Regions from separate parts of the Acidovorax sp. GW821-FHT09A11 genome, predicted to be linked through region 3. Evidence: predicted binding sites of a transcription regulator. Region 3 holds the regulator's gene; each other region holds the start of a gene.
What was found. Region 3 encodes sigma-54, which starts transcription at its own class of promoters, with help from an activator protein. Its sites were predicted from a motif close to TGGCANGNAANCTGCTTT; they were not measured.
Positions count from the first base shown of each region.

Region 1: nirB (nitrite reductase large subunit NirB) is a predicted target of sigma-54. The motif match lies at 2,680-2,697, and genes of this name have one in related genera.
Region 2: AC07PV_RS09430 (TorF family putative porin) is a predicted target of sigma-54. The motif match lies at 2,083-2,100, and genes of this name have one in related genera.
Region 4: AC07PV_RS09055 (ammonium transporter) is a predicted target of sigma-54. The motif match lies at 2,884-2,901, and genes of this name have one in related genera.

Region 1 covers NZ_JBWKPS010000002.1:725,754-731,095, forward strand. The annotation lists gene AC07PV_RS07440 (MFS transporter) at 1-559, shown strand, start outside; gene AC07PV_RS07445 (bifunctional protein-serine/threonine kinase/phosphatase) at 775-2,538, opposite strand; gene nirB (nitrite reductase large subunit NirB) at 2,871-5,315, shown strand; gene AC07PV_RS07455 (type IV pili methyl-accepting chemotaxis transducer N-terminal domain-containing protein) at 5,336-5,342, shown strand, end outside.
Region 2 covers NZ_JBWKPS010000003.1:388,485-393,826, forward strand. The annotation lists gene amt (ammonium transporter) at 1-892, opposite strand, end outside; gene glnK (P-II family nitrogen regulator) at 929-1,267, opposite strand; gene AC07PV_RS09430 (TorF family putative porin) at 1,315-2,046, opposite strand; gene AC07PV_RS09435 (YifB family Mg chelatase-like AAA ATPase) at 2,265-3,809, shown strand; gene AC07PV_RS09440 (MarR family winged helix-turn-helix transcriptional regulator) at 3,965-4,465, shown strand; gene AC07PV_RS09445 (acyl CoA:acetate/3-ketoacid CoA transferase) at 4,495-5,342, opposite strand, start outside.
Region 3 covers NZ_JBWKPS010000007.1:218,656-223,997, reverse strand. The annotation lists gene AC07PV_RS19015 (thiol:disulfide interchange protein DsbA/DsbL) at 1-187, shown strand, start outside; gene lptA (lipopolysaccharide transport periplasmic protein LptA) at 398-1,054, shown strand; gene lptB (LPS export ABC transporter ATP-binding protein) at 1,051-1,836, shown strand; gene AC07PV_RS19000 (RNA polymerase factor sigma-54) at 2,093-3,682, shown strand; gene AC07PV_RS18995 (acyl-CoA thioesterase) at 3,774-4,256, shown strand; gene AC07PV_RS18990 (THUMP domain-containing class I SAM-dependent RNA methyltransferase) at 4,253-5,342, shown strand, end outside.
Region 4 covers NZ_JBWKPS010000003.1:309,743-315,084, reverse strand. The annotation lists gene AC07PV_RS09070 (amino acid ABC transporter permease) at 1-648, opposite strand, end outside; gene AC07PV_RS09065 (ABC transporter substrate-binding protein) at 683-1,444, opposite strand; gene AC07PV_RS09060 (sulfite exporter TauE/SafE family protein) at 1,810-2,568, opposite strand; gene AC07PV_RS09055 (ammonium transporter) at 2,934-4,289, shown strand; gene AC07PV_RS09050 (hypothetical protein) at 4,463-4,795, shown strand; gene AC07PV_RS09045 (antibiotic biosynthesis monooxygenase family protein) at 4,838-5,188, opposite strand; gene AC07PV_RS09040 (GMC family oxidoreductase) at 5,209-5,342, opposite strand, start outside.

The DNA.
Region 1 (5,342 bases), on a different contig from region 3:
CGTGACGTTTGGCGGCTTCATCGGCCTGACCGCCTTTTTGCCCAGCTACTTCTACGACCAGTTCAGCGTGAGCAAGGTACAGGCGGGCCAGCTCACGATGATGGCGGCCTTTCTGGGCGCGGCCCTGCGCATATTCGGCGGCTGGCTGTCGGACCACTGGGGCGGCGTCAACACACTGACGGGCGTGCTGGCCATCACGGCCGTGAGCATGGTGCTGTGCGGCCTGGCAGAGAACTCGCTGCCCATCACCATGCTGCTGTTCCTGGTGTGTTTTGCGGCGCTGGGCGCGGGCAATGGCGCACTGTTCCAGCTGGTGCCGCTGCGCTGGCCGCTGACCACGGCGGTGGCGGGCTCGATGATCGGTGAAATCGGCGCGCTGGGCGGCGGCCTCATCCCCAATGGCATGGGCATCTCGCGCCAGTACACGGGCACTTACCTGTGGGGTTTCGTGGGCATCGCAGTGTGTGCGCTGGCCATGCTGCTGCTGCTGCGCGTGATGCAGATCCGCTGGACGCGGACCTGGGCCGAACGCGGCGGACGGGCCAGGACTTCCTCCTGAGGCGTTGCGGCCTTGCCTTGTGCCTGCCCCCGGGGGTGCGGGCACGGGCCGCCCGAAAGGAAAAGCCCCTGCCCGGCATCCCCGCAGGGGCCGGGGCGACTTCAGTGGCCGCGCACCACCTCGATGTTATCTTGAAGGAGAAACAGGCCCTGGCGCTTTCTCCATCAGCGCCAGCAGCTATGTTTTCAATAGCAAGCAACCACCATTGCCGCCCCCTACCGGGGCAGGAACAGCAGCCAGTAGATCAGCAGCAGGTTCACCAGCACGCTCACCGCGAGCGCGATCTTCCACAGGGCCGTGGCATCGCGCTGCATCAGGGGCTGGGGGCCGGGGGCCGACAGGGGCCGCGACGCGCCGCGCTCCAGGGCCAGCAGCAGCTCCTCCGCCGTCTCGAAGCGCTGCGCGCGGTGGCGCGCCACGGCCTTCAGGGCGATCTGGTCGAGCCAGATGGGCACGCCCGGGTTGTGGCGGCTGGGGGCCACGGGGTCGCGGTGGTAGCGGCCCAGCTGGTACTGCACCACCTCGCCATAGGGCAGGCGCCCGTGGCTGAGCAGCTGGTACAGCGTGACGCCCAGCGCGAACAGGTCGCTGCCCGCGTCGGGCAGCTGGCCGGCGGGATCGCCGTTGCGTTCGTAGCCCGGCCACTGCTCGGGGTTCATGTAGCTGGGGGTGCCCGCGTGCAGGCGGCGCGTGGCCTCGGGCTCGCGGCCCGAGAGGGCCACGCCCAGGTCCAGCACGCGCAGCACGCCGTCGTCGCCCAGGTGCAGGTTGTCGGGCTTGATGTCGCGGTGCACCACGCCCTGGCGGTGCAGCCAGCCCAGCACGCGCGCGGCCTGCACGGTCACCGTCACGGCCTGCCCCACGGCCAGGTGCTGGCGGTGGCGCAGGCGCTGCCCCAGCGTGTCGCCGGAATGCCAGTCGTACAGCAGGTAAAACGCGCTGGCCCCCGCGCCGTCGCCCGTGCCGGTGGCACCCAATGGCCAGTCGTTGAGCCGCGCCAGATGGGCTGCGGCCTGGCCCGACTGCATGCGCCGCGCCACCCAGGCCTCGTGCGCCAGCGTGGCCCGCTCCTGCGCGTCGTGGGCGCGCGCGGGCAGCAGGGTCTTGAGGGCATACAGCCGCTGCGTGGCCCCGTCGCGCACCTGGTAGATGCGGTGGATGCCACTGTCGGCCACCAGGGCCGTCACCGTGAGGCCATCCACGGTGTCGCCCACCTTGAGCAGGGGCAGCACGGGCAGGTCCTGCGCACGGCGGGATTCATCCTGCAGCGTGGCCTCCAGAACGCCCTGCACCTGCACGATCAGCGCGGTCACGTTGTCGCTGCTGCCTCGGCGCAGCGCGGCCTGCACCAGCCCGTCGCTCAGGGCCTGCGCCGGCCCGCCCTGGCGCAGCAGCTGGCGCAGTTCGCGCACGGGAAGGCTGCCGTGCACGCCATCGGAGAGCAGCACGAACAGGTCGCCGCTGTGCAGTTCGCCCTGGCTGTAGTCCACCACCACATGGTCATCCAGGCCCATGGCGCGGGTGAGCTGGTGGGCGAAGTCGTGCTGCGACATCACGTGGTCGGCGGTCAGCTGCTGCAGCCGGCCGCCGCGCAGCAGGTAGGCCCGCGTGTCGCCCACATGGGCCAGCGTGTACGACTGGCCGCGCAGCACCAGCGCGGTCACGGTGGTCAGCCCCACCGCGGGCTGGCGGCGCCGGTTCATGGACGCGAGCCAGCCGTTGTGGGCGGACAGGATGCGGTCCAGCGCCACCGTGGTGTCCCAGGTGTCGGGCGTGGCGAAGTAGTCGTTCACCAGCGTGTTGACCGTGGTCTGGGCGGCCTCGCGGCCGTTGCCGCCCGTGCTCACGCCATCGGCGATGGCGGCGATGGCACCCCGCTCGCGCTCGCGCCCCTGCCCGGACACCAGCGCGGCGAAGTCCTCGTTCAACGCCTTGCGCCCGGCCTGCGAGGTGTAGCCAAAGTCCAGTTCAAAACTCATGCACCAGCTCCATGCAGGTTTCATGCCCAAGGTGGTGCATGCCGCGCCCGCCGGGTGCGCGGGGCGGCACGGGTCCGGCCCCGGCCTGCCCCATTCTCCGGGCCCGGCGCCAGCCCGCGCCCCAGATGCGTGCAGGGCGACTGGCACAAGCATTGCTTAACGTAGGCAACGACCCTGCGGGGTCCCGCAATTCAGCCGTGCAATGGCGCACCGAGGAGTTGTACGGACAAAGGCGTCCCCACATGCCGTTTCGAATCGCATTCGAAGCAGCATCGTGTGGACGCCTTTTTTGTTTTTCGCGCCGCCCCGGCGGCGCAACGGACGGAGTCACGATGAAAAAGCTCAAGCTGGTGATGGTGGGGAACGGCATGGCCGGTGTGCGCACGCTGGAAGAGCTGCTCAAGATTGCCCCCGATCTGTACGAGATCACGGTGTTCGGCGCCGAGCCGCACCCCAACTACAACCGCATCCTGCTCTCGCCCGTGCTGGCCGGCGAGCAGACCATCGACGAGATCATTCTGAACGACTGGTCCTGGTATGCCGACAACCACATCACGCTGCACACCGGCTTCACGGTGACCGACGTGGACCGCGTGCGCCGCGTGGTCAGCGCGACCAGTGCCGCAGGCGATGTGATCACCGCCGAATACGACCGCCTGATCATGGCCACCGGCTCGAACCCGTTCATCCTGCCCGTGCCGGGCAAGGACTTGAAGGGTGTGCTGGCCTACCGCGACATCGCCGACACCCAGGCGATGATCGACGCCGCCGCCACCTACAAACACGCCGTGGTCATCGGCGGCGGCCTGCTGGGCCTGGAGGCCGCCAACGGCCTCATGAAGCGCGGCATGCAGGTCACCGTGGTGCACGTGGCGGGCTGGCTCATGGAGCGCCAGCTGGACGACGTGGCGGGCAAGATGCTGCAGGATTCGCTGCAGCAGCGCGGCATGCAGTTCCTGATCGGTGCGCAGACGCAGGAACTCGTGGGCAACGCCGATGGCCGCGTGGCCAGTGTGAAATTCAAGGACGGCACCGAGGTGCCCGCCGACCTCGTGGTGATGGCCGTGGGCATCCGTCCCAACACCGCGCTGGCTGAAAAGATGCGTCTGCACGTGAACCGCGGCATTGTGGTGAGCGACACGCTGCAGACCACCACCGACGCACGCATCTACGCCGTGGGCGAATGCGCCGCGCACCGGGGCATTGCCTATGGCCTGGTGGCCCCGCTGTTCGAGCAGGGCAAGGTGCTGGCCAACCACCTGGCCGAGTTCGGCATCGGCCGCTACCAGGGCTCGCTGACCTCCACCAAGCTCAAGGTCACCGGTATCGACTTGTTCTCGGCCGGCGACTTCCAGGGCGGTGAAGGCACCGAGGAAATCGTGATGAGCGACCCCTTCGGCGGTGTGTACAAGAAACTCGTCATCAAGGACGACAAGCTGGTGGGCGCCTGCCTGTATGGCGACACGGTGGACGGCAGCTGGTACTTCAAGCTGCTGCGCGACGGCCGCAGCGTGACCGACCTGCGCGACAAGCTCATGTTCGGCGAATCGCATCTGGGCGACACCGGCCACCAGGGCCAGAGCAAGGCTGCCGCCATGCAGGACAGCGATGAGGTCTGCGGCTGCAACGGCGTGACCAAGGGCTCCATCTGCAAGGCCATCAAGGAAAAAGGCCTGTTCACGCTGGATGAAGTGCGCAAGCACACCAAGGCCAGCGCCTCCTGCGGCTCATGCACCGGGCTGGTGGAGCAGATCATCATGTTCACAGCGGGCGGCGACTACAGCGCCACGCCCAAGACCAAGGCCATGTGCGGCTGCACCGACCACGGCCACCAGGCCGTGCGCGATGCGATCCGCACAGCCAAGCTGGTGACCATCGCCGACGTGTTCAAGTTCATGGAATGGAAGACACCCAACGGCTGCGCCAGCTGCCGCCCTGCGGTCAACTACTACCTCATCAGCACCTGGCCCAAGGAGGCCAAGGACGACCCGCAAAGCCGCTTCATCAACGAACGCAGCCACGCCAACATCCAGAAAGACGGCACCTACAGCGTCATCCCGCGCATGTGGGGGGGGGAGACCACGGCCGACGAACTGCGCCGCATCGCCGACGCGGTGGACAAGTACAAGATCCCCACCGTCAAGGTCACGGGAGGCCAGCGCATCGATTTGCTGGGCGTGAAGAAGGAAGACCTGGTCAATGTGTGGAAGGACATCGGCATGCCCAGCGGCCACGCCTACGCCAAGGCCCTGCGCACCGTGAAGACCTGCGTGGGCAGCGAGTGGTGCCGAATGGGTACCCAGGACAGCACGCAGATGGGCAAGGACCTGGAGCGCGCCATGTGGCGCATGTACGCCCCGCACAAGGTCAAGTTCGCCGTGAGCGGCTGCCCGCGCAATTGCGCCGAGGCCGGCATCAAGGACGTGGGCATCATCGGTGTGGACTCGGGCTGGGAGATGTACGTGGCCGGCAACGGCGGCATCAAGACCGAGGTGGCGCACTTCTTCACCAAGCTCAAGACCGCCGAGGAAGTGCTGGAGTACACGGGCGCGTTCTGCGAGCTGTACCGCCAGGAGGGCTGGTACCTGGAACGCACCGTGCACTACGTGGACCGCGTGGGCCTGGACTACGTCAAAAAACGCATCCTCGAAGACCACGAAGGCCGCAAGGCCCTGTGGGAGCAGCTGCAGTTCGCGCTCGACGGCGAGCCCGACCCCTGGTTCGAGTTCGACAAGGCGGCGGTGGACACCCGCCAATTCGCCCCCCTGGGCGCCTGAGTCCCCACGGAGCACATCCCATGCAAC
Region 2 (5,342 bases), on a different contig from region 3:
TCAGCGTCAGGCTGTGGGGCGCCATGGCTTCCTTGCCGTAGCCGATGCGCTTGCCCACCATGAACGCGCCCACCAGGCCCGCCACGGCGGCGTTGATGTGCACCACGGTACCGCCGGCGAAGTCCAGCGCGCCCCACTGCCAGATCTGGCCGGCCTTGCCGGTCATGGCGTCGGCCACTTCCTTGGAGGCGTATGCGTCGGGGCCCATCCAGAACCACACCATGTGGGCGATCGGCAGGTAGCTGAAGGTGAACCACAGCACCATGAACATCATGACGGCGCTGAACTTGATGCGCTCTGCGAACGCACCGACGATCAGGGCGCAGGTGATGCCGGCGAACGTGGCCTGGAAGGCGGCGAACACCACTTCCGGAATCACGACACCCTTGCTGAAGGTGGCGGCGTTGGCGAACGTGCCGGCGGCGTTGTCCCAGATGCCCTTCATGAACAGCCGGTCGAAGCCGCCGATGAAGGCGCCGCCCTCGGTGAAGGCCAGGCTGTAGCCGTAGATGAACCACAGCACCACGATCAGCGAGAACGTGACCATCACCTGCATCAGCACGGACAGCATGTTCTTGCTGCGCACCAGGCCGCCGTAGAACAGCGCCAGGCCGGGCAGGACCATCAGGATCACGAGGATGGTGGACGTCATCATCCAGGCGGTGTCGCCCTTGTTGGGGACCGGAGCGGGGGCTTCGGCGGCGGCCGGTGCAGCGGCTGCAGCGGCGGCCGCGGGAGCAGGGGCAGCCGCAGGGGCTTCAGCGGCGGGAGCGGCCGCCGCAGCGGGCGCGGCGGCGGCCGGCTCGGAGGCGGCGGGCGCCTGGGCCAGGGACAGGTTGCCCATGGTCAGCAGGCCCAGCCCCAGAATGAAGGAAGCAAGCAGTTTTTTCATGGCGTTTCTCTTCTTGGGTGTGATGCGGCCGGGCCCTTACAGGGCTTCCTTGCCGGTTTCGCCAGTGCGGATGCGCACCACCTGCTCCAGGTGGGTCACGAAGATCTTGCCGTCGCCGATCTTGCCGGTGCGCGCGGCGCTTTCGATGGACTCGATCACGCGGTCCACGAGGTCATCCGCCACGGCGGCCTCGATCTTGACCTTGGGCAGGAAGTCGACCACGTACTCCGCGCCGCGGTACAGCTCGGTGTGGCCCTTCTGGCGGCCGAAGCCCTTGACCTCGGTCACCGTGATGCCTTGCACGCCGATGTCCGAGAGTGCTTCACGCACCTCGTCGAGCTTGAAGGGCTTGATGATGGCTGTCACCATTTTCATTTTGGTTCCTCCGACGATGGGCGCACCCGGCGCCCATCGAGACTTGCTTACAGGGTTTTGGTGAGCGTGACGATCACGCGCGACTTGTTGACGTGGCCGAAGAAGGCCTTCTTGTTGGCGCCCACCACGGCGGCGCCCAGCGACAGGCCGCTGCCGAAGTCATACGCGCCGCCCACGCTGTAGTCCATGTAGTTGGGCACGCCCAGGTCCTTGATGTCGCTGGCGAAGCGGGTGAAGCCCACCGAGGCCTTCAGGGTGACGCTGGGAGCCACTTCCTGGGCGAACGCCAGGTTCAGGTAGCCGGTGTTGCGGCCCTTCAGGCCCGAGCCGGACTTGGCGCCGGCCCAGCCGAAGTAGTCCTTGGAGATGGTGTGCGAATACTTGGCGGTGAAGGGGCCCATGGTGGCCGCGCCATACAGCTCGGTGGTGTTGCCGTTGGCATTGCCGGGGTAGATGTAGGTCAGCGCGCCCAGGTCCAGGTCGGCGCCGCCGGCCTTGAACTTGTAGCCGCCGTACAGGTCGGCTTCGAGCGAGTTGTTGGCCAGCCAGTCCACGCTGGAATTCCAGTTACCCACGTACCAGCCGGATTCGCCGAAGGCATAGTCAAAACCGCCTTGTAGCGCGGGCTTGAGGGCCTTGGCCTTGGAGGCGTCCTGGTCCTGGCCACGGAACTTGTAGTTGGTGGTCAGGCTGACGTTGCCGGTGAGCTGGGCGCTGGCCAGCAGGGGAAGGGATGCTGCAAGGGCAACGCCCAGGGTCTTGATGATGGCGCGGGTCATGTTTCCTCCGGTTGGACAAAGTAGGGACGAGCGCTTTAAGCACGGACCGTGCCACGCGGCGCAATACATCCGCGCGCGCCGTTGCTTCGCGTTACAACGATCCCCGGTACAGTGGGCATCAGCACCGTGCCACGGCCATACGCACGCTATTGGTGCATGGCGCCAAGGGCCCGCGCGGGAACGCCATAAAACGCACCCATCTGGGGAGGAATCGCTTCATGAGTCTTGCTTTGGTGCAAAGCCGCGCCCTTCTGGGGCTGCAGGCGCCGTCCGTCACTGTCGAAGTGCACCTGGCCAACGGCCTGCCCAGCTTCACCCTGGTGGGCCTTGCCGAAGTGGAAGTGAAGGAAGCGCGCGAGCGCGTGCGGTCGGCACTGCAGAACGCGGGGCTGGAGTTCCCCCACAACAAGCGGATCACCGTCAACCTCGCCCCCGCCGACCTGCCCAAGGATTCCGGCCGGTTCGACCTGCCGATCGCGCTGGGCATCCTGGCGGCCAGCGGGCAGCTGGACGGCGCCCGCCTGCCGGGGCACGAATTCGCGGGCGAGCTGTCGCTGTCGGGCGAACTGCGGCCGGTGCGCGGCGCGCTGGCCACGAGCCTCGCGCTGCAGACGCAGCAGATCAGCGCCGTGCTGGTGCTGCCGCCCGGCAGCGCCGAAGAGGCCGCCCTCGTGCCCGCCGCGCAGGTGGTGCGCGCCCGGCACCTGCTGGACGTGGTGCGCGCCTTCCTGCCACCGGGCAACGCCGCGGCGGGCGATGCCTCCGTGGACAACGATGGCTGGACCCGCCTGCAAGCCACGCCGATGGCGGCCGCAGCCGCCTCCCTGGACATGGCCGACGTGAAAGGCCAGGCCACGGCCAAGCGCGCGCTGGAGATCGCGGCCGCCGGAGCCCACAGTGTCCTGATGGCCGGCCCGCCGGGCTCGGGCAAGTCCATGCTGGCCCTGCGCTTTGCCGGGCTGCTGCCGGCCATGACGGTGGACGAGGCGCTGGAGAGCGCAGCGATCGCCAGCCTGGCCGGGCGGTTCCGCCCCGAACTGTGGGGGCAGCGGCCCACGGGCACGCCCCACCATACGGCCAGCGCGGTGGCCCTTGTCGGAGGTGGATCGCCGCCCCGGCCGGGCGAAATCTCGCTGGCCCACCACGGCGTCCTCTTCCTCGACGAGCTGCCGGAATTTCCCCGTGCCGCCCTCGAGGCGCTGCGCGAGCCGCTGGAGACGGGCCACATCACCATCTCGCGGGCCGCGCAGCGCGCGGACTTCCCCGCGCGCTTTCAGATGATCGCGGCGATGAACCCCTGCCCGTGCGGCTTTCTCGGGTCCACGCAACGCGCGTGCCGCTGCACGCCCGACCAGATCAACCGCTACCAGGGCAAGCTCAGCGGCCCGCTGCTGGACCGCATCGACCTGCATGTGGAGGTGCCCGCCCTCCCCGCCGAGCAACTGGTGCAGGCCCCCGCGGGCGAGCCCACCGCCGCCATCCGCGGGCGGGTGGAACATGCCCGCGCCCTGGCGCTGGCGCGGCAGGGCAAGGCCAACCAGGCGTTGCAGGGCCAGGAGATCGACACGCACCTGCGGCTGGACGATGCGGCCGCCAGATTCCTGAACACCGCCGCCGCGCGGCTGGGATGGTCGGCCCGCAGCACGCACCGTGCGCTGAAGGTGGCGCGCACCATCGCCGACCTGGCGGGCTCGCCCACCACCGAGGTCATCCATGTGGCCGAGGCCGTGCAATACCGCCGCGTGCTGCGCAGCCCCGCTTGAGGCGGGTGGAGCCGCGTTTTTCGATTTCTCGATATAGCTATATTTTTAATAGCAAAAGATGTATATAAAATAAGCGGCAGCGGCGAAAGGGAGTCAGAAAGTGGTCTTGCCCGATGCGTCGCCAAACCCGACCTTGCTCCGGCAACCATCGCCCCATGTCCAGCGCCCGCCCCTTCAAAAACCCACCGCCCCCCGCCACCGCGCTCTCCACGCCGGAGGCCGTGGACACCAGCTTCCTGCGCACGCTGGTGGGCTACAACGCGCGCCGTGCGTCGCTGGCGGTCATCGAGGTGTTCATGGAGCGCATGGCGGTGTACCGCCTGAAGGTGGTGGAGTTTTCCGTGCTGTCGCTGGTGGCCCACAACCCGGGCATCACCTCGCGCCAGCTGTGCGCCACGCTCAATGTACTGCCGCCCAACCTGGTGGGGCTGATCGCCGCGCTGGAGCGGCGCGGGCTGATCGAGCGCCGCCCGCACCCCAGCGACGGGCGCGCCATGGGCGTGCACCTCACGCCCGCGGGGGTGGAGCTGACCGCGCAGGCCGAGGAGACCGCCGCCCAGCTGGAAGTGGACGCCACGGCGGGCCTGACCGCCGCCGAGCGCAAGACGCTGATCCGGTTGCTGCAGAAGGTCTATTCGCCGGACCCCGCCTCCTGAGAGCCCGCGCAGGGTTGCTCCGTTCCGTATCAGGCAGCGGACCCGGCCTTGGCGGCCATTGCCTGCGCCAGCCCGCCCCACTGGGCACGGAACAGGCCCGGGTCCATCATCTTCACATCGCGCATCAGGGGCTTGAACCCCATGTGCGCCAGCACGTCGCGTTCCAGGTCGATGCCCGGCGCGATCTCGGTCAGCTCCAGGCCCTCGGTGGTCAGGTGGAACACGGCGCGCTCGGTGACGAACAGCACGTTCTGCTCGCGCTGCGCGGCGTCCAGCCCGTTGAAGGTGATCTGCTCGACCTTCTCGATGAACTTGCGCGAGCGGCCTTCCTTGACGATGGTGAGCTGGCCGTCGGCCACCTGCACCTCCAGCCCGCCCGCGGTGAAGGTGCCGCAGAACACCAGGTGCTTGGTGGACCGCGTGATGTTCACGAAGCCGCCGCAGCCCACGGGCCGGCCGTTGAACTTGCTCACGTTCACGTTGCCGTGGTTGTCGGCCTGCGCCAGGCCCAGGAAGCTCGCGTCCAGCCCGCCGCCGTCATAGAAGTCGAACTGCAGCGACTGCTCGATGATGGCGTCGGCGTTGTAGGCCGTGCCGAAGTCGCCCAGCTGCGCCGGGATGCCGCCGGTGATGCCGCTTTCCACGCTCAGCGTGAACTGGTCGGACACGCCCTCTTCCGCCGCCACCGACGGCACGCCGGCCGGGATGCCGATACCCAGGTTGGTGATGGCGCCGGGCGTGAGCTCCAGCGCCGTGCGGCGCGCGATCACCTTGCGCTCGTCCAGCGGCATGGGCGCCAGCGAGTTGAGCGGCACGCGCACATCGCCGCACAGCGCGGGGTTGAACTGCGTGGTGATGGTCTGCATGTGGTTCTCGG
Region 3 (5,342 bases):
CTACGGCTCCTTCACCGTGTCCAACCAGGTGCGCCGTGCGTCGCAGCTGCAGGACGCGTATGGCGTGGAAGGCGTGCCTTCCATGGGCGTGGCCGGCAAGTACTACACCGATGGCACCATGGCCGGCAACATGCAGAACGTGCTGCAGGTGGTGGAGCACCTGGCCGCCACGGCGAAAAAGGGGTGACGCCTCCTTGAAGGAAGCGTGGCCCTCGTGAGCCGCCTTCCTGCCAAGGGGAACGCACCCGGCGGCCCGGCAGCGCCGGCTCCACGGGTGCAGGCGTCGGCTTCCAAGCGCCGACGGCCTCGGATGTCCCAAGAAGAAGCCCGCGGATGCGGGCTTTTTTCATGGCGCGCGCCGTGGGGTGGCTACAATGACCTGCAAGATTCGTGCCCTATGAACTACCGCATCCTCCCCCACCTCCTGCTTGTCGCCCTGGCCTGCCATCTGGGCGCGGCGCACGCCGAAAAGGCCGACCGCGCCAAGCCCATGAACATCGAGGCCGACGCCTTGCGACACGATGAGCTCAAGCAGACCAGCGTGTTCTCGGGCCGCGTGGTCATGACCAAGGGCTCCATCGTGCTGCGCGGCGCGCGGCTGGACGTGCGCCAGGACGCCGACGGCTACCAGTACGGCGTGGTCACGGCCGAGGCGGGCAAGCGGGCCTTCTTCCGCCAGAAGCGCGATACCGTGGCCGGCGCGCCGGACGAGTTCATCGAAGGCGAGAGCGAAGTCATCGAGTACGACGGCAAGGCCGACAACGTGCGCTTCATCACCCGCGCCGAACTGCGCCGCTACCGCGGGGCGGTCCTCAGCGACGAGATCACCGGCGCCGTGATCGTCTACAACAACCTCACCGATGTGTTCACCGTGGACGGCAAGCGCACCCCCGCGACCAATGCGGCGGGCGATGCGCCCGCGCCCGGCAGCCGGGTGCGGGCGGTGCTCGCGCCCAAGGACCCGCCCGCCGGTACCGCCGCGCCGGAGGCCGCGCCCCCGGCATCGGCGCCGGTGCTGCGCCCCAGCAACAGCCTTGGCGGCGGCTCCAAGTGAGCGCGCAGCCCGTCAGCCCCGGTCCTGACACCCAGGCGGGCAGCCGCCTGGAGGTGCAGCACCTGGCCAAGTCGTATGGCAGCCGCAAGGTCGTCAAGGATGTGTCGCTGGTCGTGCAAAAGGGCGAGGTCGTGGGCCTGCTGGGGCCCAACGGCGCGGGCAAGACCACCTCGTTCTACATGATCGTGGGCCTGGTGCGCAGCGACGCGGGCGACATCCGCATCGACGGCCATTCGGTGGCCCACATGCCCATCCACCGCCGCTCGCGGCTGGGGCTGTCCTACCTGCCGCAGGAAGCCTCCATCTTCCGCAAGCTCACGGTCGAAGAGAACGTGCGCGCGGTGCTGGAGCTGCAGCGCGCGGACGACGACGGCAAGCCGCTGTCGCGCGAGGCCATCGAAGAGCGTCTCACGGCCTTGCTCCAGGAGCTGCGCGTGGACCACCTGCGGGCCTCGCCCGCCATGGCCCTGTCGGGCGGCGAGCGCCGCCGCGTCGAGATCGCCCGCGCGCTGGCCACGCAGCCGCGCTTCATCCTGCTGGACGAGCCCTTTGCGGGCATCGACCCCATCGCCGTGATCGAGATCCAGCGCATCATCGGTTTTCTCAAGGCGCGCGGCATCGGCGTGCTCATCACCGACCACAACGTGCGCGAGACGCTGGGCATCTGCGACCACGCCTTCATCATCAGCGATGGCCAGGTGCTGGCCCAGGGCACGCCGTCCGAGATCGTGGACAACGCCGAAGTGCGCCGGGTGTACCTGGGCGAACATTTCCGCATGTAGACATGGCCTCCACGCTTGTCACTTCGTGTACTGCGCTGCCCCCCGAGGGGGCCTTCGCGCCTTGGGGCGGCCCGGCGGCGCGGTACGGTGCCCCCACGCTCCCCGCTGCGCGTGGTTCGCTGCCCCCCGAGGGGGCGTTCGCGCCTTGGGGCGGCCCGGCGGCGCGGTACGGTACCCCCACGCTCCCCGCTGCGCGTGGTTCGCTGCCCCCCGAGGGGGCGTTCGCGCCTTGGGGCGGCCCGGCGGCGCTCAATCAATGAAACCTGGACTCTCGCTGCGCGTCTCGCAGCATCTTGCATTGACCCCCCAGCTTCAGCAGTCCATCCGGCTGCTGCAGTTGTCCACGCTGGAACTCTCGCAGGAAGTCGAGCAGATGCTTGACGAAAACCCGTTCCTCGAACGCAACGCCGACGAGGCGCCGCGCGAGGAGTTTGGCCTGGAAGCCGCCGATACGCCGGCCCAGGCCGACGACTACAGCGCGGATGATGCTATTTTTTCAGGAGCTACCAGCGCAAGCAGTACCAGCGCTGAGGCTCAAAATGATGCTGAAACTCCGAGCGCGGGCGCCGACGAGCCCGACTGGAGCGGCGACGGCACGGTGGAGATGGCGCCCAACGACGCCGAGTGGGGCGGCGACGCCCCCGCCCGCAACCGCAACGACGCCGAAGGCGACGAGGCCGACGCCACCGAGCTGGCCCGCACGCACGAATCGCTGACCGCCTTTTTGCACCGACAGGCGCTGGCGCTGCGCCTGTCCGAGATCGACCGCGCCGCGCTGCGCTTCCTGATCGAATCGCTCAACGACGACGGCTACCTGGAGGATCCGCTCGAAGAGCTGGCCATCAGCCTGGCCGGGCCCGACGACCTGGAGCAGATCGAGGAACTGGTGCACCGCTTCACCGTGGCACAGCGGCTGCTGCAGAGCCTGGAGCCCGTGGGCGTGGGCGCGCGCGGCCTGGCCGAGTGCCTGACGCTGCAGCTCAAGGCGCTGGCCGCCGACGAGGACAGCGACATCGACCCCGACACCGTGCAGACCGCGCTGCGCGTGTGCCAGCAGCCGCTGGAGATGCTGGCGCGGCGCGACGTGCGCCGCCTCACGCAGGCCTGCGGCGACAGCGAGGAGCGCACCCGCGCCGCCATGGCGCTGATCGCCCGGCTGGAGCCGCGCCCGGGGCGCCGCTTCGCCGACGTGGAGCGCAACATCATCATCCCCGACGTGATCGTGCGCAAGGCCGGGCGCGCCAATGGCCGCGACGGGCAGCACAACTTCATCGTGCAGCTCAACCCCGACGTGATGCCGCGCCTGCGCGTGCACGACATCTATGCCGGCGCCCTGCGCGGCCACAAGGGCGGCGAGGGCCACCAGGGCATGCAGCAGCGCCTGCAGGAGGCGCGCTGGTTCATCAAGAACATCCAGCAGCGCTTTGACACCATCCTGCGCGTCTCGCGCGCCATCGTGGAGCGGCAGAAGAACTTCTTCACCCACGGCGAACTCGCCATGCGCCCGCTGGTGCTGCGCGACATCGCCGACGAGCTGGGCCTGCACGAGTCCACCATCAGCCGCGTGACCACGGCCAAGTACATGGCCACGCCCATCGGCACCTACGAGCTCAAGTACTTCTTCGGCTCGGGCCTGGGCACCGAGACCGGCGGCAATGCGTCGAGCACCGCCGTGCGCGCCCTCATCAAGCAGTTCGTGGCCGCCGAGAGCCCGACCAAGCCGCTGTCCGACAGCCAGATCGCCGAGATGCTCAAGGAGCAGGGCATCGAGTGCGCGCGCCGCACCGTCGCCAAGTACCGCGAGGCGCTCAAGATCGCGCCGGCGAATCTGCGCAAGGCGCTGTAGGCGCCTTGCGAGCGCGTGCACGGCGCATGCGCCTGGTGGCCCGTTTTTCCGCTCCGTTGCCGTCTTTCCCTCTCACTTCGCCACCCCGTCCATGGCCCGCATCGTCTTCGACCTTCCCGCGCACTTCGGTTTCGCCACCGAAATGCAGATCTACATCAGCCACGTCAACCAGGGCGGGCACCTGGACAACGCGCAGCTGCTGAGCCTCGTGTCCGAGGCCCGGGTGCGGTTTTTCCAGTCACTCGGCTACCCCGAGGCCGACGTGGGCGGGCTGTCCATCGTGGTCGGAGACATCGTGGCGCAGTACAAGTCCGAGGGGTTCCACGGCGAGACCATGCGCGTGGAGATGGCGCCTGCGGACTTCAACCGCTATGGGTTCGACCTGGTCTTTTGCATGACCGAGAAGACCTCGGGCCGCGAGGTGGCGCGCGGCAAGATCGGCATCGTTTTCATCGGCAAGGCCGGCCGCAAGGTGGCGCCGATCCCGGACTCCATCCGCCAGTTGCTGCTGGCCCGTGCCGGCACGCCGGATTCACACGCACTTTCCGAGCGCGTATCCTCACCATCGTCATGAACCAACTCCAACTTTTTCTCCCCTGCGCCGCCGGTGTGGAGGGCTTCCTGGCCGACGAGGTGCATGGCATCACCGGCCTCACGGGGCAGGATCTGCTGGTGGGCCGGGGCGGCGTGCTGCTGCGCGCCTCGTGGCGCGACGCGCTGCTGCTGAACCTGCACAGCCGCCTGGCCCAGCGCGTGCTGGTGCAGCTGGCGCACCGCCCGTACCGCTCCGAGAACGACCTCTACGCCGCCGCCAGCGACGTGGCCTGGGAAATCTGGTTCACCACGCGCCAGACCTTCAAGGTCGAGGTGACCGCCCAGCACAGCCCGCTGCAGAGCCTCAATTTCGCGGGGCTCAAGGTCAAGGACGCGGTGGCCGACCGCTTTCGCGCCAAGAGCGGCGTGCGCCCCGACGTGAACACGCAGTGGCCCGACGTGCGCATCCACCTGCACCTGACCACCGACGAAGCCACCATCTACATCGACACCTCGGGCGAGCCGCTGTTCAAGCGCGGCTGGCGCGAGGACAAGGGCGACGCCCCGCTGAAGGAGACCCTGGCCGCTGCCATGATCGCCGCCAGCGGCTGGGACCCCCACGGCGACAACCCCCAGCCGCTGTACGACCCCTGCTGCGGCAGCGGCACCATCGCCATCGAGGCCGCGCAGATCGCCTGCCGCATTCCGGCGGGCAGGCTGCGCCGCTTTGCGTTCGAGAAACTGCTGCCCTACCAGGCCCATGTCTGGTCTGCTATTAAAAATGAAGCTGAAGGCGCAATACAGACAAGCGCTGTACCTATTTTCGGCAGTGACGTCGCCTTCCGGATGGTGGATTTCGCCGAGCGCAATGCCGAGCGCGCCGGCGTGGCGGGCGCCGTGCAGCTGCGCGGAGGCGATGCGCTGCAGCGCATGCCGCCGTGCGAGCAGCCCGGCGTGATGCTCCTGAACCCCCCGTACGGCGAACGCATCGCCGCGGCCGGTGCCGCGGGCCGCAATGCCAGCGAGCGCGCGGCCGACCGTGCCCAGGGCCTGGCCGTGGGCCGTGAAGAAGCCCATACCGACGATGGCGGCGAGTTCTTCAGCCAGCTGGCCGCGCACTGGAAGA
Region 4 (5,342 bases), on a different contig from region 3:
GCGGTTGCTCACGTTGGTCAGCTCCACCACGCCGATGGCGTAGGCCAGCGACGAGTCCTTGAGCAGCGCCACGAAGTTGCTGACCAGCGGCGGCAGCGATATCTTGAAGGCCTGTGGAAACACCACGTCCAGGAACACATGCATGCGGCCCAGGCCCAGGGCCTTGGCGGCCTCGGTCTGGCCGCGCGGCACGGCCAGCAGCCCGGCGCGGATGGCCTCGGCGTTGTAGGCGCCCACGTTCAGGCCCAGCGCCAGCACGGCGGCCGCGAAGTCGGGCAGGTTCAGGCCCGGCACCAGCACCGGCAGCGCGAAGTACACGAACAGGATCTGCACCAGCAGCGGCGTGCCGCGGATGACCCAGATGTAGAAGCTGGCCACCCAGCGCACGGCGGCAAAACGCGCTGTGCGGGCGAGCGCGGCGGCGGTTCCCAGCACCAGCCCGACGCTGCCGCTGATCAGCGTGAGCCACAGTGTGGTGCGCGCGCCGTCGGAGAACGCCTGGGCGTTGGGGCCGATGGGCTCGGGCAGGAAGGACAGCAGCTTGCCGAGCAGTGCCAGCACCAGCACCATCAGGATGACGGCCGAGACGAGCGTGGCGTTGCTGCGCTGCTGGCGGCTCCAGCGCTGCGGCCAAAAGGCGGTGAGCATGAAAAAGACCCCTGTGACTACATGCGGGTCGTGCTTACTGGCAGCGGACGTCTTCGTTGAAATACTTCTTGGACAGCGCGGCATAGCTGCCGTCGGCCATGACTTCGGCCAGCGCCTTGTTCCAGCCGGCGGCCAGCGAGCTGTTGCCCTTGGCCACGGCGGCGGCGATGCGCTCGATGAACAGCATGTCGCCGAGCTTGAAGCCGGCGCCGGGGTTCTTCTCTGCCACGGCCTTGGCCACGAAGCGGTCGGTCACCCAGGCGTCCACGCGGCGCGAGTTCAGGGCGCTGCGGGCGTCCACGTCGGTGGGGAAGTTCTTCATTTCCTTGATGGACGAGACCTTCTGCACGTTCTCGAGGTAGCTGGTGCCGGTCTGCACGGCCACCACCTTGCCCGCCAGGTCCTTGGCGCTCTTGATGGCGGGGTCCATGGCGATGATCATGCCGCCCGAGCAGTAGTGCGGGTCGGTGAAGGTGACGGCCTTGGCGCGCTCTTCGGTGATGCCGTGCGAGGCGATCACCAGGTCCCAGCGGTCCTGGCGCAGGCCGGTGAGCAGCGCATCGAAGCCCAGGGTCTTCCACTGGATCGCGAGGCCCATCTTCTTGGCCACCAGTTCGGCCGTCTCCACCTCGAAGCCGGTCAGCGTGGTGCCGTTGAAGAAATTGAACGGAGCGAACTGCCCCTCGGTCGCGATGAGGATCTTGCCGTCCTTCTTGACCTCGTCCAGCGTGCGGGCCTGGGCGGCGAATGCGGCGCAGAGCGCGAGGGCGGTGGCAACAGCCTTGAACAATTTCATGGGATGGGTCCTGTCGGGGGTATTTCAGGTACAAAAAATCCGGCATGCGGGTAGCAGGCCGGAGGCTGGTGGATCGGATGCACAGGCATCGCGAAACGCGAAGCCTGCCGTCATCAAGTAGTAACGATTATAAATATGCGAATTTTTTCCTTGGGCCTGCGGACAACCCTCAAAGCCCCGTTGTGTGCCAATTCACAACAGGTTTAGAGCGGCGTCCCCAACCGGACGCAGGGGCTGGGCCCCCGACTACAGGGCCCGGTCTGCGCTACCGGCGCGAGCCAGACCAGTGCCCCCGCGCAAGGGCCGCCCCGCCGCGCTGGGGGCGTCCCCCTTCAGGGGGAAGGCGCCGAAGGCGACTCAGGGGGTTACCGAAGAAACGCGTCGTACCCCGTCTTGAGGATCAGCGTGCTCACCACCACGATGAAGATGCCGCGCACGAAACCCGTGCCGTGCTTGAGCGCCAGGTGCGTGCCCAGCAGGCTGCCCACGACGTTGGCCACGGCCAGCGTCACTGCGAAGTGCCACCAGACGTGGCCCTTGGCGGCAAACAGCACGATGGCGGCGACATTGGTGGCGCAATTGAGCAGCTTGGCCGAGGCCGAGGCATTGAGAAAGTCGTAGCCGAGCAGCCGCACGAACAGGAAGACGAAGAAGCTGCCGGTGCCCGGGCCGAAGAACCCGTCGTAGAAACCGATCAGCACGCCGATCAGGCAGGCCGCCAGCACTTCGGCGCGGCCCGCGAAGCGCGGCGTATGGTGCCGCCCCAGTTCCTTCTTGGCCAGCGTGTAGGCCAGCACGCCCAGCAGCACCAGGGGCAGCAGCTTGCGCAGGAAGTCGGCCGACATCACCGTCACCGCCCAGGCGCCGGCGAACGAGCCGGCGAAACCGGCCGCCGCGGCCGGCAGCATCGCCGGCCAGCGGATCTGCACGCGGCGGCTGTACTGCCAGGTGGCCATGGCCGTGCCCCACACCGAGGCGGCCTTGTTGGTGCCCAGCAGCGTGGCCGGTGGCGCCCCCGGAAAAGCCGCGAACAGCGCCGGCACCATCACCAGCCCGCCGCCACCCACGATGGCGTCCACGAAGCCCGCGAGCAGCGAGGCCAGGGTAATAAAAATCCATTCCATCGCAGTATTTTCGCACCCAGCCTGCTATGGATTTAGGAACAGATACAGAGACCAGCGCACCGGGCCCGGCGACGAACGGGCAAGAAAAAGGCGCTGGGATCGCCAGCGCCTGAAAAAAAACGCACCTCGTTGGGTGCTTGAAATTTGGTTATTGGTAGAAAGGATGTCTCCTCGGGCCCCTCGCTTGGCACACCGAAGCGCGCTTTCGAGTGCTGCAACTGTAACGGCTGCACCCCACTGGTGCATTGGGGGTTTCCCGCCCCCGTTGTGGGGCGGGAAAACCGCGCGCGGGGCCACGAATCGGGGTTCGCGGGTTGGCACGGCTCATGCAATGCGCTTGTAACAATTTGCGAAAGGGAGCCTTCATGCGGGCAGTCAACCACCGGTTCATCGCGGTCGTGTCGTTGGGTCTGGGGCTGTGCGCCAGCGCGCTGGCGCAGGCCGTGCCCGAGGTGGCGGCGGCCCCCGCCGCGCCCCTGGCGCGCCCTGGCCTGGTGGCGCACGGCGCCGTCAGCGCGGCGGACACCGCCTGGATGATGACCTCCACGGCGCTCGTGCTGCTGATGACGCTGCCCGGCATTGCCCTGTTCTACGCGGGCATGGTGCGCAAGAAGAATGTGCTCAATACCATGGCCAGCGTGGTCGCCATCGCGGCGCTGGTCAGCCTGCTGTGGTTCGGGGCGGGCTACTCGCTGGCGTTCACGCCCGGCAACGCCTGGGTGGGCGGCTGGGAGCGCGCGGGGTTCACGGGGCTGGACTTCGACCTGGCGGGCGGCAAGCTCGCCGTGAGCCATGTCGCGCCGCACATTCCCGAATCGGTGTACGCCATGTTCCAGCTCACCTTCGCCATCATCACGGCCGCGCTCCTGGTGGGCGCGTTCGTCGAGCGCATGCGGTTTTCCGCCATGCTGATCTTCATCGGCCTGTGGACCTTGCTGGTCTATGCCCCGGTGGCGCACTGGGTGTGGGAGCCGGGGGGCTGGCTGGCGCGGATGGGCGCGCTGGATTTCGCCGGGGGCTCCGTGGTGCACGTGAACGCGGGCGTGGCGGGGCTGGTGTGCGCGTGGTTCCTGGGCCGCCGCACGGGCTATGGCCGCGAGCCCTTCGAGCCCTACAACCTGGGGCTCACCATGGCGGGCGCGGGCCTGCTGTGGGTGGGCTGGTTCGGCTTCAACGCGGGCTCGGCCGTGGCGGCCGATGGCCGGGCGGGCCTGGCCATGGCGGTCACGCACCTGGCCGCCGCCGCTGGTGCGCTGTCCTGGATGCTGGGCGAGTGGGTGGTGCGCGGGCGCCCTTCGCTGCTGGGGCTGTGCTCGGGTCTGGTCGCGGGGCTCGTGGCGATCACGCCCGCCGCAGGCTTCGTCACGCTGCGCTCGGCGGTGGTGATTGGCCTGGTGGCCGGGCTGGCATGCTACTGGGGCGCCACGGGGCTCAAGCGCCTGCTGCGTGCCGACGATTCGCTGGATGTGTTTGGCGTGCATGGCATTGGCGGCATCGTGGGCTCGCTGCTCACGGGGGTGCTGGCCAGCAAGACCGTGGGGGGCGTGCAGGGCAGCCTGCTCACCCAGGCCATCGGGGTGGGCGCCGTGATGGCCTACAGCCTGGTGGTGACGGCCGCGCTGCTGTGGATCATCAATTTTGCGATGGGCGTGCGCGTGGATGCGCAGAGCGAGCAGACCGGGCTCGACATCGCCCAGCACCGCGAACACCTGGGCGGCTGAATGAAGCCCGCTCTCCCGAGGCCCTGCGGGCCTTCCCCCGCTCTCGCACCGCCGCGCAATGCGGGCCGGGGGGCGCAGCCAGCGCGGCGGCCCGCGCCTGGGCCGCACCGGTTTCATTCGCCGCGGGTTGTGCGCAGCGCAATGGATGACTGAAATGCAGTAAGGAGCCGACCATGCCCGATTCCGACAAGCTCGCCATTGCCGCCCACCTGCATGTGCTGCTGCGCCGCAAGACGGGGCGCGTGACCGACACCGAGTGGATGGCGGCCAACGCCGAGTACGCGCTGGAGATCGTCCGGTTCGCGCGCCAGCGCGCGCAGGAGGACAACGCGCCCGAACTCAGCGAATGGGCGGACCGCCTGGACCAGGCCATCCATGCCGCGCCACCGCCCGCCCCGCGCCGCCCCTTGCTGGATGTGGCCACCCAGGCGGTGCGCCAGCGCATGGCGCCGCCCCCGCCGGAGCCCGCGCCCGAGGTGCCCCGGTATGTCGGGGGAATCCGCTGACCGCGCCGCGGCCGTGGGGCCCGCGCGTGGGCGGGATCCATATCAGTGCGCTGCCGCGCCCTGCACGAACAGGCCCGCCGTGGGCAGCAGCCCGGCCAGCTTGTCGTCGCCATAGGTGCGCAGCACCTGCGCAATCACGACCTGGTAGCCGTTGAGCCACTGCGCTTGCGCCGCCTTGGCCTTCAGGTGGGCGGGGTGCTGCATCAATGCCTGCAGGGCCTCGAGCGACTGCCAGTAGTACACGTTGGACACCAGGCCCTTGCCCGTGTCCTCCCACGATTCCTCGCCCAGGTAGCCGTCGATGGAGCGGGCGGCGGTGGCAATCGCCTCGTCCAGGCGGTGGAAGGCGTCGTCGAACTGTTTGGTGGCGAAGATGAAGGTGGAGGAGTACATGGGCGCGATGGTACCCACGCCTATGCCGTGCGCCGCGCCTGGATGATCCACTCCGCCGCCTTCTCGGCCAGCATCAGGGTGGGCGAGTTGGTGTTGCCGCTGGTGATGGTGGGCATGGCCCCCGCATCCACCACCCGCAGGCCCGCAATGCCGC